DNA from 2 places in the Streptomyces daghestanicus genome. Region 1 is predicted to be linked to the other one. Evidence: riboswitches for the same ligand, from Rfam matches in the RefSeq annotation. Region 1 holds a riboswitch; the other holds the start of a gene.
The links. A riboswitch is a leader RNA that binds a small molecule or an ion and turns the genes downstream of it on or off. The one in region 1 is predicted to bind thiamine pyrophosphate.
Positions count from the first base shown of each region.

Region 2: another riboswitch for thiamine pyrophosphate. It lies ahead of thiO (glycine oxidase ThiO); the one in region 1 lies ahead of Sdagh_RS12005 (thiamine ABC transporter substrate-binding protein).

Region 1 covers NZ_BNDX01000008.1:585,783-593,400, reverse strand. Annotated here, with positions in the region: gene Sdagh_RS12020 (phosphatidate cytidylyltransferase) at 1-494, shown strand, start outside; gene Sdagh_RS12015 (hypothetical protein) at 570-1,310, shown strand; gene rlmN (dual-specificity RNA methyltransferase RlmN) at 1,331-2,437, shown strand; TPP riboswitch at 2,464-2,569, shown strand; gene Sdagh_RS12005 (thiamine ABC transporter substrate-binding protein) at 2,648-3,727, shown strand; gene Sdagh_RS12000 (ABC transporter permease) at 3,703-5,367, shown strand; gene Sdagh_RS11995 (ABC transporter ATP-binding protein) at 5,370-6,389, shown strand; gene Sdagh_RS11990 (maleylpyruvate isomerase N-terminal domain-containing protein) at 6,450-7,253, shown strand; gene Sdagh_RS11985 (LAETG motif-containing sortase-dependent surface protein) at 7,338-7,618, opposite strand, start outside.
Region 2 covers NZ_BNDX01000016.1:1,166,056-1,173,673, reverse strand. Annotated here, with positions in the region: gene metF (methylenetetrahydrofolate reductase [NAD(P)H]) at 1-853, opposite strand, end outside; gene thiE (thiamine phosphate synthase) at 919-1,629, opposite strand; gene Sdagh_RS31955 (Rv2175c family DNA-binding protein) at 2,043-2,408, opposite strand; gene Sdagh_RS31950 (NAD(P)/FAD-dependent oxidoreductase) at 2,483-3,721, opposite strand; gene Sdagh_RS31945 (avidin-fold protein) at 3,767-4,135, opposite strand; TPP riboswitch at 4,188-4,299, shown strand; gene thiO (glycine oxidase ThiO) at 4,297-5,505, shown strand; gene thiS (sulfur carrier protein ThiS) at 5,508-5,708, shown strand; gene Sdagh_RS31930 (thiazole synthase) at 5,713-6,507, shown strand; gene pknB (Stk1 family PASTA domain-containing Ser/Thr kinase) at 6,611-7,618, shown strand, end outside.

The DNA of each region.
Region 1 (7,618 bases):
GGGACGTCACGGCGGGCGTCTTCGCCGCGTTCTACGTGCCGTTCCTGGCCACGTTCGTCGCCATGATGCTGGCCGCGGACGACGGGCCGTGGCGGGTGCTGGTCTTCCTGATACTGACCGTCGTCAGCGACACCGGCGCGTACGCCGTCGGCTGGCGCTTCGGCAAGAAGAAGCTGGCCCCGCGGATCAGCCCCGGCAAGACCCGCGAGGGCCTGGTCGGCGCGGTGACGTTCGCGATGGCCGCCGGCGCGCTGTGCACGCAGTTCCTCATCGACGACGGCGCCTGGTGGCAGGGCCTCCTCCTGGGCCTGGCCGTCGCCGTCAGCGCCACGCTGGGCGACCTCGGCGAGTCGATGATCAAGCGCGACCTCGGCATCAAGGACATGGGCACCCTGCTCCCGGGCCACGGCGGCATCATGGACCGCCTGGACTCCCTGCTGCCGACGGCACCGGTGGTCTGGCTCCTACTGGTGATCTTCGTGGGGTCGGGCTGACCGTCCCCCAGCGCTCGACGGGCCCCGTCCTCCTGCAAGGACGGGGCCCGACGCCGTCCGTCTACCCTGCGGTGCATGACTGATCTCTTGGAGCACGGGCCGGTCGACGACCCGGCGTACGAGGACGCCTACCGCACCTGGCGGTCCTCGCTGACGACGCTGCTCGCGGACGCCGCACTGCTGGCGCAGTGGCAGGAGCGCCGCTACCGGTTCGCCCACCGGGTGGCGGCCCTGCTGACCAGCGCCGGCGAAGGCCGCTCCGCCGTGATCGGCCCGGTGCTGTACGGGGTGTTCGCCTCCGGGGCAGGGCTCTGTTACGTGGGCCAGACCCAGGAGGCCGAGCGCCGGCTTCGAGACCTTCCCGTGGGCGAGAGCCACCACCTGGCCAACACGGTGCCGCCCGAGGTGTGGGAGAGGGTGGTGGTGATCCGCTGGCCGCTGCTGCTCCCCGCAGCCCCGGAGGCCGAGCAGGCGGCGGTCGAGCGGATGGGCCTCGACGTGTGCGGCCTGGCGCTGGAGCACACGCTGCAGGTGGCGACGGCTCCGCCACTGAACAGCCGCCGTCGCCGGACGTCCGGTGACTGGCAGCCGCGTGATCTCGCCCGCAGCCGTTCCCGTGGCGCCGTCCATGCGCAGCACATACCGGAACTGGCCCGGCTCGCCCTCGGTGCCTGGCAGGCACTCGCCCGCACCGAACCCCCGACCGGTCCGGCGGTCGTGGATGACCGGGTCGGCCGGGTGGTGTTCCCGACGGCCCTGCACGAACCGTCCCGCGACGACCAGGGGTCTCCTCGCGCCCCGGGGCACGGGATTTGATCTGCGACACTGGTAAGGCCATGCCTAAGCCCGGAGAACTCATCTTTGTCGCGCCGCGCGGAGCCAAGAAGCCGCCGCGGCATCTCGCCGATCTTTCGCCCGCCGAGCGCAAGGAGGCGGTCGTCGCGGCCGGTGAGAAGGCGTTCCGGGCGAAGCAGCTGTCGCAGCACTACTTCGCGCGGTACGCGCACGAGCCGGAGCAGTGGACCGACATCCCCGCCGGTTCGCGGGAGCGGCTGCGCGACGCGCTGCTGCCCGAGCTGATGACCGTCGTGCGGCACCTGGCGACCGACGAGGGCACCACCCGCAAGACGCTGTGGCGGCTGTTCGACGGGACGCTGGTCGAGTCGGTGCTCATGCGGTACCCGGACCGGGTGACCATGTGCATCAGCTCCCAGGCGGGCTGCGGGATGAACTGCCCGTTCTGCGCCACCGGGCAGGCCGGCCTCGACCGGAACCTGTCGACCGCGGAGATCGTGCACCAGATCGTCGACGGCATGCGGGCGCTCAGGGACGGGGAGGTCCCCGGCGGGCCGGCCCGGCTCAGCAACATCGTGTTCATGGGGATGGGCGAGCCGCTCGCCAACTACAACCGGGTCGTCGGCGCCATCCGGCGGCTCACCGACCCCGAGCCCGACGGCCTCGGGCTGTCGCAGCGGGGGATCACCGTGTCGACGGTCGGGCTCGTCCCGGCCATCCACCGGTTCGCCGACGAGGGCTTCAAGTGCCGGCTCGCGATCTCCCTGCACGCCCCCGACGACGAGCTGCGCGACACCCTCGTGCCGGTCAACACCCGGTGGAAGGTGCGCGAGGTGCTCGACGCCGGACTGGAGTACGCGGCCAGGTCCGGGCGCCGGCTCTCCATCGAGTACGCCCTCATCCGCGACATCAACGACCAGGCGTGGCGCGGTGACCGGCTCGGGCGGCTGCTCAGGGGCAAGCCCGTGCACGTCAACCTCATCCCGCTCAACCCGACGCCCGGCTCCAAGTGGACCGCCTCGCGGCCCGAGGACGAGAAGGCGTTCGTGGAGGCGATCGCCGCCCACGGCGTGCCGGTGACCATCCGGGACACGCGCGGGCAGGAGATCGACGGGGCGTGTGGCCAGCTCGCCGCCAGCGAGCGGTAACCTGACCGACGTAAGAACACATCTTCATATTCCGACAGGGGAGCGCCACAGCGCTGAGAGTGCGGCACCGGCCGCAGACCCTCCGAACCTGGCCCAGGTCATTCTGGGTAGGGAGATCGGTCACCACTCGAGCTGTTGCGCCCTGCCCGGCACCCCGCGAGGGGCTCCGGGCAGGGCCGCGTCTTCTCCTGGACGTCCCAGGAGGAATCAGTGAGCATCACCAAGAAGGGCATGGCCGCCGCGGTCGTCGGACTGGGCCTGGTCGCCGTGTCCGCGTGCGGGTCCTCGTCCGGCGACGAGACGGCCGGGGACAGCGGAACCGTCACCCTGGTCAGCCACGACTCGTGGGCCGCGTCGAAGAACGTCATCGCCGCCTTCGAGAAGAGCTCCGGCTACAAGGTCAGGGTCCTGGAGGACGGCGACGCCGGGCAGGCCGTCAACAAGGCCGTCCTCACCAAGGACAACCCCCAGGGCGACGTCCTCTTCGGCGTCGACAACACCCTGCTCTCCCGCGCCCTCGACAACGGCCTGTTCCAGCCGTACGCGGCGAAGGGACTGGACGGCATCGACCGGCGCTACCGGCTCGACGACCGGAACCGGGTCACGCCCGTCGACTACGGCGACATCTGCGTCAACTACGACAAGGCCTACTTCGCCGAGCACAAGCTCGACCCGCCGAAGACCTTCGCGGACCTCGCGGAGCCCGCGTACAAGGACCTGCTGGTCACCGAGAACGCCGGGACCTCCTCGCCCGGCCTCGGCTTCCTGCTCGGCACCGCCGCCGCGTACGGCGACGGGGGCTGGGAGGCGTACTGGAAGAAGCTCAAGGCCAACGGGGTGAAGGTGGTCGACGGCTGGGAGCAGGCGTACAACGAGGAGTTCTCCGGGTCGGCCGGCGGCAGGAAGACCGGCGGTGACCGGCCGCTCGTCGTCTCCTACGCCTCCTCACCGCCCGTCGAGGTCGTCTACGCCGACCCGCAGCCCGACACCGCGCCCACCGGCGTCGCCACGGGCACCTGCTTCCGGCAGACCGAGTTCGCGGGCCTGCTGAGCAATGCCAGGAACCCCGAGGGCGGCAAGGCGCTCCTCGACTTCCTGATCAGCAGGACGTTCCAGGAGGACATGCCGCTGAACATGTTCGTCAACCCGGTGCTCGGCGACGCGAAGCTGCCCGCCGTGTACACCGCCAACATGCCGGACGTCACCGATCCGGAGACCATGGACCCGGCGAAGATCGCCGCACACCGTGACGACTGGGTCAAGTCGTGGACCTCGCTCGTACTGAAGTAGCCGCCCGGCGGCGGGCGGGCGCCGCGCGGCTCGGCCTGGTCGCCGGGCCCGTGGCGTTCTTCGCCGTCTTCTTCGCCTACCCGGTCGCCGCGATCGTCGCCCGGGGACTGAAGGACGGCGACGGCTGGCACCTCGGGCGGATCACCGAGGTGGCCGCCTCCGCCGACGTACGGCACGTGCTGTGGTTCACCACCTGGCAGGCGCTCGCCTCCACCGCCCTCACCCTGCTGATCGCCCTCCCCGCCGCGTACGTCTTCGCCCGCCTCGACTTCCCCGGCAAGCAGGTGCTGCGGGCCGTGGTCACCGTGCCGTTCGTGCTGCCGACCGTGGTGGTCGGCACGGCGTTCCTGGCCCTGGTCGGCCGGGGCGGGCTGCTGGACGACCTGTGGGGCGTACGGCTGGACACGACCGTGTGGGCGATCCTGCTCGCGCACGTCTTCTTCAACTACGCCGTCGTCGTCCGCACCGTCGGCGGCCTGTGGGCGCAGCTCGACCCCCGGCAGGAGGAGGCCGCGCGGATGCTCGGCGCGTCGCCCTTCCGGGCCTGGCGGCGGGTCACCCTGCCGGCGCTCGCACCCGCCGTGGCCGCCGCCGCGCTGATGGTGTTCCTGTTCACCTTCACCTCCTTCGGCGTCGTGCAGATCCTCGGCGGACCCACCTTCGCCACCCTGGAGGTGGAGATCTACCGGCAGACCTCCCAGCTCTTCGACCTCGGCACCGCGGCGGTGCTGACCCTGGTCCAGTTCGCCGCGGTCGCCGCGATCCTCGCCGTGCACGCCGCGACCGTACGGCGGCGGGAGACCGCGCTGAGACTGGTCGACGCGGCGGCGACCGCGCGCCGGCCGCGCGGCGGCGGGCAGTGGGCGCTGCTGGGCGGAGTGCTGCTCACCGTGCCGGTGCTGATCCTGCTGCCGCTGGCCGTGCTGGTACAGCGGTCCTTCGGGGACGGCGGGTTCGGCTACTACCGGGCGCTCACCCGTGAGGACGGCGGCACGTTCCTCGTCCCGCCGATCGACGCCGTCGGCACCTCGCTGACGTACGCCCTCGCCGCGACCGGGATCGCCGTGCTGATCGGCGGGCTCGCGGCCGCGGCGCTGGCCCGGCGGGACGCGGGCCGGCTGGTGCGGGGCTTCGACGCGCTGCTGATGCTGCCGCTCGGGGTGTCCGCGGTGACCGTCGGCTTCGGGTTCCTGATCGCGCTGGACGAGCCGCCGCTGGACCTGCGCTCCTCCTGGGTCCTGGTGCCGCTCGCGCAGGCACTGGTCGGGGTCCCCTTCGTCGTACGGACCATGCTGCCGGTGCTGCGGGCGGTGGACGGACGGCTGCGGGAGGCGGCGGCCGTGCTCGGCGCGTCGCCGTGGCGGGTCTGGCGGGAGGTGGACCTGCCGCTGGTGCGGCGGGCACTGCTCGTCGCGGCCGGCTTCGCCTTCGCGGTGTCGCTGGGCGAGTTCGGGGCGACGGTGTTCATCGCGCGGCCCGACAACCCGACGCTGCCGGTGGCCGTGGCCCGGCTGCTGGGCCGGCCGGGGGACATGAACTACGGCCAGGCGATGGCCCTTTCGACGATTCTGATGATCGTGTGCGCGGTGGCGCTGCTGGTGCTGGAGCGGCTGCGGACCGACCGGAGCGGGGAGTTCTGAGGATGCTGAGCCTGGAACGGGCGACCGTCCGCTTCGGCGGCCGGGCCGTGCTCGACGCCGTCGACCTCACGGTCGCCGAGCACGAGGTGGTGTGCGTCCTCGGACCCAGCGGCAGCGGCAAGTCGACACTGCTGCGGACGGTCGCCGGACTCCAGCCGCTGGACGCCGGACGGGTGCTGCTCGACGGCCGGGACCAGACCGGGGTGCCCGCGCACCGGCGGGAGGTCGGCCTGATGTTCCAGGACCATCAGCTCTTCCCGCAGCGGGACGTCGCCGGGAACGTCGCCTTCGGACCCCGCATCCGGGGCGCGTCCCGCGGGGAACAGCGGGCGCGGGTCGCGGAGCTGCTGGAGCTGGTCGGGCTGCCCGGCGCCGGACGGCGGTCGGTGGCCGCGCTCTCCGGCGGCGAGCAGCAGCGGGTCGCCCTCGCGCGGGCGCTGGCCCCCCGGCCCCGGCTGCTCATGCTGGACGAGCCGCTCGGCCAGCTCGACCGCTCGCTGCGGGAACGGCTGGTGGTGGAGTTGCGGGAGCTGTTCGGCCGGCTGGGCACCACGGTGCTCGCCGTGACCCACGACCAGGGCGAGGCGTTCGCGCTGGCCGACCGGGTCGTGGTGATGCGGGACGGGCGGATCGCCCAGCAGGGCACACCGTCCGAGGTGTGGCAGCGGCCCGCCGACGCGTTCGTCGCCCGGTTCCTCGGCTTCGACAACGTCGTCGAGGCGACCGTCGCCGGGGACGCCGCCGACACCCCCTGGGGCAAGCTGCCGGTCCCGGCGGGCAGCCCGCAGGGCACCCGGCCGGTGCTGGTCCGCCCGGCCGGCGTCCGGCTCGTCGCCCCCGGCGAGGGCCTGCGCTGCACGGTCGCCGCCCGCACCTTCAAGGGCACCCACGTCGCCGTGCGCCTGCGCCCCGAGGGCGACGCGCCCCCGCTGGAGGCGGCCTGCGTGCTGCGGGACGCGCCGGAGGCCGGGGAGCGGGTCGGCGTGGAGTTCGACGGGGCGGACGTGGTCGTGCTCGGGTGAGCGTTCCGCCGGGAGCGGACGCTGCCGCGCCGGGTGACCCGCTGCTCGTAGGGTGAGCGCATGACGACGCCGCTCGCGCACGACCGCTACTGCGACGAAATCCTCGCCCAGGCAGAGAAGTTCAGGGCGTTGCCGGCCGCCGGCGCCGACCCCGGGGCCCGGGTGCCGACCTGCCCGGACTGGACGCTGGAGGACCTGGTCCGGCACGTGGGCCGGGCGCTGCGCTGGACGGAGCACATCGTCCGCACCCGCGCCACCGCCGAGATCCCCATGGACCAGGTGCCCGGCGTCGAAGGCCCCGAGGAGCGCGGGGACGCCGACGCGCTGGCCCGGTGGCTGGAGGAGTCCGCCTCGGTGGTCGCCGGCGCGCTGCGGGCGGCCGGCCCCGACGCGTACGCCTGGTCCTGGGCGGGCCGGCACGACGCCGGGTTCTGGGCCCGCCGGATGTGCCACGAACTGGTCGTCCACGGCGCCGACGCGGCGCTCGCGGCGGGCCGCGCCCCCGAGCCGGTCGCGCCCGACGTGGCGGCCGACGCGCTGGAGGAGTGGCTGGAGATCGTGCGGTTCGTGCAGCGGGCCCTGCCGGACGGGCCGGCGAAGGACCTGCGGGCCCCCGGCCGCACCATCCACCTGCACGCCACCGACACCGACCCCGCCCTGAACGCCGAATGGGTCATCGAACTGCCCGACGCGGGCATCACCTGGCGCCGGGGCCACGAGAAGGCGACGGTCGCGCTGCGCGGCCCGCTCACCTCCGTGCTGCTCGTCCTCTACCGGCGGCTGCCGCTGGACACCCCCGAGGTGCAGGTCCTCGGCGACCGCGCGGTGCTGGAGTTCTGGCTGGAGAAGGCGAGCTTCGGCTGACACGGCGACGGCCCGCCCCCGGGAAGGGGACGGGCCGCCGCACCGGCCGCCGACGGATCGCCGGCCGGTACTGCCGACGGATCGTCAGCCGTTGCTCCTCGCGCCACGGCGGCGCATGCCGAAGAACACCGCGCCACCGCCGACGACGACCAGGGCCGCCGCGACACCGGCGATCAGACCGGTGTTGGAGTTGGCACCGGTCTCGGCGAGGTTGGAGTCACCGGCCGCCGGGGACGGGGCGTTCTCCCCGGTGTCCGTCGCCGGAACGGTGGACTCGCTCGCGGAGGCCGCCGGCGTCGACGGAGCCGGGGCCGGGGTCTCGGACTCCTCCTCCGCCGGGGTGGAGGACGATTCGGACGGGGTCG
Region 2 (7,618 bases), on a different contig from region 1:
TGATGAAGTGCAGCCCGGGCACACCTTCGGCCAGCAGCCGCGCGCAGAACTCCGTGGCGAACTCGATGCCAATGGAGCGTACAGCGGTCGGATCGTCCTTTGCCGTGAGGATGCGTTCTTTCAGGTCGTCGGGGAACGCGGCGTTGCTGAGCTTCGGCAGTCTCTCCAGCATCTTCACGCTGGTCACCGGCATGACCTCGGGGATGACCGGGGTCTCGCAGCCCGCCGCGACGACCTTGTCACGCAGCCGGAGATAGGCCTCCGGGTCGAAGAACATCTGGGTGATGGCGTAGTCGGCGCCGGCCCGGCACTTGTCGACGAAGCGCCGGACGTCCTCGTCCCACTCGGCCGAGCGCGGGTGCATCTCCGGGAAGGCGGCCACGCCCACGCAGAAGTCGCCCGACTCCTTGATGAGTTCGACGAGTTCGGCGGCGTAGGTCAGGCCCTGCGGGTGCGGCACCCAGTCGCCCATCGGGTCGCCGGGCGGGTCGCCGCGCACGGCGAGGATGTTGCGGATGCCGGCGTCGGCGTACTGCCCGATGATGTTGCGCAGTTCCGCCACGGAGTGGTTGACGGCGGTGAGGTGGGCGACGGGGGTGAGGGTGGTGTCGGAGGCGATCCGCTCGGTCGCCCGCACCGTGCCGGCCCGGGTGGAGCCGCCGGCTCCGTAGGTCACGGAGACGAAGCTGGGGGCCACCGCCTCGACCCTGCGGAGCGCGTTCCACAGGTTGCGCTCGCCCTTCTCCGTCTTGGGCGCCCAGAACTCGAACGAGTACGTCGTCTCGCCGGTCGCGAGCATGTCGCGGACGGTGCGCGCGTGATCAGTCCTGGTCGATGCCGTTCCGAGGGCCATACGGGCAGGTTAGCCAGGGGGCGGCGGTCCCCCAACCGGAGCCGGATGATTGTCCGAATTGTCGCTCACTTGTCCATCCCTTGGACAGCGGGGGCGCTCCTGAGCCGCTGGGCGAACTCGGCCGCCGCCGCGCCGGGGTCGTCGGCCTCGGTGAGCGCGCGGACGACGACGGCCCGGCGGGCGCCCGCGTCGAGGACCTGGTCGAGGTTGTCCAGGTCGATGCCGCCGATGGCGAACCAGGGGCGGTCGGTGCGCAGGCCGGCCGCGTACCGGACGAGACCGAGGCCGGGGGCGGGCCGGCCGGGCTTGGTGGGGGTCGGCCAGCAGGGGCCGGTGCAGAAGTAGTCGACGCCGTCCTGCGTGGCCGCGGCGGCGGCCTCGGACTCGGCGTGGGTGGAGCGGCCGACGAGGACGCCGGCGCCGAGGATCGCGCGGGCGGCGGGGACGGGCAGGTCGCCCTGGCCGAGGTGGAGGACGTCGGCGCGGGCGGCGTGGGCGACGTCGGCGCGGTCGTTGACGGCGAGGAGCTTGCCGTGGCGGGCGCAGGCGTCGGCGAACACGGCGAGGTGCTCCAGCTCCTCGGCGGCCTCCATGCCCTTGTCGCGCAGCTGCACGATGTCGACCCCGCCGGCCAGCACCGCGTCCAGGAACTCCGGCAGGTCGCCCTGGCGCTTGCGGGCGTCCGTGCACAGGTAGAGCCGGGCGTCGGCGAGGCGGTCGCGGGGGGAGCCGTCGGTGGTCGTGGCGGCGGCGGTCGTGGTGGCCGTGTCGGGCATGTGGGCGTCCCCCCGGTGTTCGGTGGCGGACGGGGCGCGGGGCCTCGTCCGGGCTGGCGGCCGGGCAGGGCCCGGTTCTGGTGCTGGTGACGGTGGCGGGGCCTGGTGGGTCACCGGCCCGGCTGGTGGTGCGGAGCAGGGCTGCGGGGCGGCCCAGCGTCCGGGGGTGGCGATGAGAGCCGCGTGCCCTGCGCCTCAACGGCTGCCGGCCCGGCGCCACGGGGCCGCCGGCCCGGCGCCTGACGCTCCCCGGTCGGGCCCCTCGTGGCCGCGGGCCCAGGACCTCACGTCCGCAGGCCGACAGCCCACGGCCGCGGGCCCGCCCCGGCGACGACGTACCCGGTCCCCGGGCACACCGCCGCCGGCGTCATGGACCCGTCACGGCGTCCCGGAGGCGCGGGCCGGACGGCCGGTCAGACGGCCAGCGCCTGGGCGCGGCGCTTCACCTCCGTGCCGCGGTTCTCGCTGAGTGCCTGGGCCGGCGTACCGGGCAGGCTGTCGTCCGGGGTGAACAGCCACTCCAGCATCTCCTCGTCCGTGTAGCCGTCGTCCCGCAGCAGCGTCAGGGTCCCGGACAGGCCCTTGACGACCTTGTCGCCGTCGATGAAGGCCGCGGGCACGTGCAGCGCGCGGTTCTCACCGCGGCGTACGGCGATGAGCTGGCCGTCCTTGACCAGCTGCCGCACCCGGGTCACCTCGACGTCGAACATCTCGGCGATGTCGGGAAGGGTGAGCCAGGCGGGGACGAGAGCATCGATCCTTGCGTCAATCTCGGTCACCCCTCAAGCCTGCCATCTGCCACTGACACGCGGAAACCGGACCCCTCCGACCAGCGCCGACGCGTTCCGCCCGGTCACGCCGTCGCCGCCTTCAGCGGCCTGGCCGGGTCGGCGAGGAGCACCGGGTCCAGGGCCGCGCCGGACTCGATCAGCCGCCGGCCCTGGGCCAGGTCACGGGGCCGCCCCACCGCCAGCAGCGCCACGAGACGGTCCGCGCGCAGCCAGCACACGGTCCAGGCGGGTCCGGTGGGGTCGCCCCGCCGGACCACGGTGTCGCCGGCCGGGTGGTGCCCGGCGTACTGGACGAACCGGCCGAACTGCTCGGACCAGAAGTACGGCACCGGGTCGTACACCGGCGCCGGTTCCCCGCCGGCGGCGCCGATGATGTCGGCGGCCACCGTGCGCGGCCCCTGGAGGGCGTTGTCCCAGTGGTGCACGAGCAGCCGCTCCCCGTACCGGGCGGAGGGGAAGGAGGCGCAGTCGCCGACCGCGTGGACGTCGGGCACCGAGGCGCGCAGCCGGTCGTCGGCGAGGACCTCGCCGTGCGCGCCGAGGGCGATGCCGGAGCCGGCCAGCCAGGCGGTGGCGGGCCGGGCGCCGATGCCGACGACGACCGCGCCGGCGGGCACGCGCGTGCCGTCGTCCAGGACCACCGCGCCGGGCTCGACGCGCGCCACGCGCGTGTGGGCGCGCAGGACGACGCCCGCGTCGGCGTACCAGCCGGTCATCGGAGCGGCCACCGCGGCGGGCAGCGCACCCGCGAGCGGCCGGTCGGCGGCCTCCACGACGGTCACCGCGCAGCCCGCCTCCCGCGCGGCGGTGGCGAACTCGGCGCCGATCCAGCCCGCGCCGACGACCACCACGTCGTGCTGCCGGGCGAGCACCGGACGCAGCCGTTCGGCGTCGTCCAGGGTGCGCAGCAGATGGACGCCGGGGACGCCCTCGGTGCCGGGCAGGCGCAGCGGTTCGGCGCCGGTGGCGAGGACCAGGGAGTCGTACGGGACCGGCCCCGCGGAGGTGTCCAGCAGGTGGGCGCCGGGGCGCACGCCCAGCGCCTCCTGCCCGAGCCGCACCTCGATGCCGAGCGCCTCGAAGTCGACGTCGAAGGCGGAGCCCTCGGCGGTGCCCAGCAGGATCGCCTTGGACAGCGGCGGCCGGTCGTACGGCTGGTGCGGTTCGGCGCCGATCAGTGTCACGGTGCCGGTGAAGCCCTGTTCGCGCAGGGCCACGGCCGTCTGTACGCCGGCCATGCCCGCGCCCACGACGACCACCCGCCGTCCGGAGCCGCCTCGCTCCCGCCTCTGCTCACTCACCTGATCACCTTAGACACCTGACGCACCGTTGGTCAGGGGGCACGTTCAGTGACCTGCTGCACAGTCCTCCGGCCGCGCCGTCACGCTCTCCACCACGCTCGTGCCGCTGCCCGGGCGGGACTCCCACTCCCAGCTCTCCGCCAGCCGCAGCCGCCCGTCCGGCAGCTCGGCGACCTGGGAGACGCAGTGCCCCGAGGCGGTGGTGCCGTCGGTCCTGAGCTGGACGTACCGGAAGTCCAGCCGGTCCCCCTCGCGGGTCCCCACCAGGTATCCGCGCACCACGTCCCCGCCGGCGTACTCGGCCCAGACGCGGCCGTCCCGCTCGTGGTAGGCGAAGCGGGTACGGGTGCCCACCTGGCCGGGCGCCTGGTCGGCGACCGGGGCGAACACGAGACCATCGAGCGAAGGTGCCACGGGCGGACGCTCCCTTACAGAGGCGGATGACGAGCGGTTAGGGTGGCCAACGTAAGGCACTCGCGGGAGCCCGGACGCACCGGGCTGAGAGGGAGGCTGGCGGCCTCCGACCGTACGAACCTGATCCGGGTCATGCCGGCGAAGGGAGGGGCTGGACACCCATGTCATCCACGTCCGAAGCGCCCGACGCGTCCCCCGCGTGCGACGTCCTGGTCGTCGGGGGCGGCGTCATCGGCCTGGTCACGGCGTGGCGGGCCGCGCAGCGCGGGCTGGTCACGGCGGTGGTGGACCCGGCGCCGGGCGGCGGGGCCGCGCGGGTGGCGGCCGGGATGCTGGCCGCCGTCACCGAGCTGCACTACGGCGAGCGGACCCTGCTCGCCCTGAACCTCGCCTCGGCCCGCCGCTACCCGGAGTTCGCCGCCGAGCTGTCCGACGCCACCGGCCTGGACCTCGGTCACCGCCGCTGCGGCACCCTCGCCGTCGCGCTCGACGCCGACGACCGCGCCCACCTGCGCGAACTGCACGCCTTCCAGCTCCGCTCGGGGCTGGAGTCCGAGTGGCTGACGGGGCGTGAGTGCCGGCGCCTGGAGCCGATGCTCGCGCCCGGCGTGCGCGGGGGGCTGCGGGTGGACGGCGACCACCAGATCGACCCCCGGCGGCTGGCCGCGGCGCTGCTGGCCGCCTGCGAGCGGGCGGGCGTGGCCTTCCACCGGGTGGCGGCCGGGCGGCTCACCGTGGACCGGGACCGGGCGACGGGCGTGGTGACCGCCGACGGCATGGCGCTCCCGGCCGGGCGGGTGGTGCTGGCCGCGGGCAGTCTCAGCGGCCGGCTCGCGGGCGTCCCGGAGGGCGTGCTGCCGCCGGTCCGGCCGGTGAAGGGCCAGGTGCTGCGGCTGACGATGCCGGCCGGCCGGCCGCCGCTGCTGACCCGCACGGTCCGCGCGGTGGTCCGCGGCAACCCCCTCTACCTGGTCCCGCGCGAGAGCGGCGAACTCGTCGTCGGCGCGACCAGCGAGGAGCTGGGCTGGGACACCACGGTCACCGCCGGCGGCGTCTACGCGCTGCTGCGCGACGCCCACGAGCTGGTCCCGGGCATCACCGAGCTGCCCCTCACGGAGACGCTCGCCGGCCTGCGCCCCGCCTCCCCGGACAACGCGCCGCTGCTCGGCCCGACCGCCCTGGACGGCCTGCTGCTGGCCACCGGCCACTACCGCAACGGCGTCCTGCTCACCCCGGTCACCGGCGACGTCATGGCGCACGTCCTGACCACCGGGGTGCTGCCGGAGGAGGCCCGCCCCTTCGCCCCGGAGCGGTTCGCCGCCGCCCCCGCACCCACCCCCGCCCCCGCCCCCATGGAGCAGTCCGCATGAGCCTGCGCATCTCGGTCAACGGGGAGCCGCGCGAGGTGGCCCCGGGCACCGCCCTCGACGCCCTCGTCCACACCCTCACCCGGGCGCCGTCCGGCGTGGCCGCCGCCCTGAACGAGACCGTCGTCCCGCGCGCGCGGTGGTCGGCCACGGAACTGGCCGACGGCGACCGCGTCGAAGTCCTCACCGCCGTCCAAGGAGGCTGACCCGATGGCCGACGACCCCTTCGTCCTCGGCGGTACGTCCTTCACGTCCCGTCTGATCATGGGCACCGGCGGGGCGCCCAGCCTCGATGTGCTGGAACGTTCCCTGGCGGCGTCCGGGACCGAGCTGACCACGGTCGCCATGCGGCGGGTGGACCCGTCCGTGCGCGGCTCGGTCCTCTCCGTGCTGGAGCGGCTCGGCATCCGCGTCCTGCCCAACACGGCGGGCTGCTTCACCGCCGGGGAGGCCGTCCTGACCGCCCGCCTGGCCCGCGAGGCCCTCGGCACCGACCTGGTCAAGCTGGAGGTCATCGCCGACGAGCGCACCCTGCTGCCCGACCCGGTCGAGCTGCTGGACGCCGCCGAGACCCTGGTCGACGACGGCTTCACGGTGCTGCCGTACACCAACGACGACCCGGTGCTCGCGCGGAAACTGGAGGACGTCGGCTGCGCGGCGGTCATGCCGCTGGGCTCGCCCATCGGCTCCGGACTCGGCATCCGCAATCCGCACAACTTCCAGCTGATCGTCGAGCACGCGCGCGTACCGGTGATCCTGGACGCGGGCGCCGGGACGGCGTCGGACGCGGCGCTGGCGATGGAGCTGGGCTGCGCGGGCGTGATGCTCGCCTCGGCGGTGACCCGGGCGCAGGAGCCGGTACTGATGGCGGAGGCGATGCGGCACGCGGTGGAGGCGGGCCGGCTGGCCCGGCGGGCGGGGCGCATCCCGCGCCGGCACTTCGCCGAGGCGTCCTCCCCGACGGACGGCCTGGCCGCCCTGGACCCGGAGCGGCCGGCGTTCTGACCCGGGCCACGACGCGTGGAGTGTGTCACAGCCGTGCCGCGGTAGCGCGCGGGGTCCCGCCTTCCCCAGCCCTCCGTCAGCGACGGCTCGTAGACTCACCTGCGTGGACACGACCCTTCAGGACCCTCTGGTCGGGCAGCGGCTCGACGGCCGGTACCGCGTCGACGCGCGGATCGCGGTCGGCGGGATGGCCACGGTCTACCGGGCCGTGGACACCCGCCTGGACCGTGTGCTCGCGCTGAAGGTGATGCACCCGACGCTCGCGGCGGACGGCACCTTCGTCGAGCGGTTCATCCGCGAGGCCAAGTCGGTCGCCCGGCTCGCCCACCCCAATGTGGTCCAGGTCTTCGACCAGGGCACCGACGGGGACTACGTCTACCTGGCCATGGAGTACGTCTCCGGATGCACCCTGCGTGACGTGCTGCGCGAGCGCGGGGCGCTCCAGCCCCGGGCGGCGCTGGACATCCTGGAGCCGGTGCTGGCCGCGCTCGGCGCCGCGCACCGCGCGGGGTTCGTCCACCGCGACATGAAGCCGGAGAACGTGCTGATCGGCGACGACGGCCGGGTCAAGGTCGCCGACTTCGGCCTGGTCCGGGCGGTCAACACGGTCACCAGCACCACCGGCGCGGTCCTCGGCACCGTCTCCTACCTGGCGCCCGAGCAGATCGAGCACGGCACCGCCGACCCCCGCGTCGACGTCTACGCGTGCGGAGTGGTCCTGTTCGAGATGCTGACCGGCGCCAGGCCCCATCGCGGCGACTCCCCCGCCCAGGTCCTGTACCAGCACCTCAACGAGGACGTGCCGCCGCCCTCCGCCGCCGTACCGGACCTGGCGTACGAGCTGGACGCCCTGGTGGCGTCGGCGACGGCCCGCAACGCCGGGATCCGCCCGCACGACGCCGTGGCGCTGCTCGGCGAGACCCGCCGGGCCCGCGCCGCGCTCACCGACGCCCAGCTGGACGCCGTACCGCCGCAGGCGCTGTCCGGGGCGCACGACACCGCGGAGGACCGGACGAGCGTCCTCCCCCGGTCGCTGCCCCTGGTCCGTCCGCTGCCGGTGGACGGGGACGAGGAGCCCGCCGCCGGGGACGGCTACGACCGCACCAGCAGG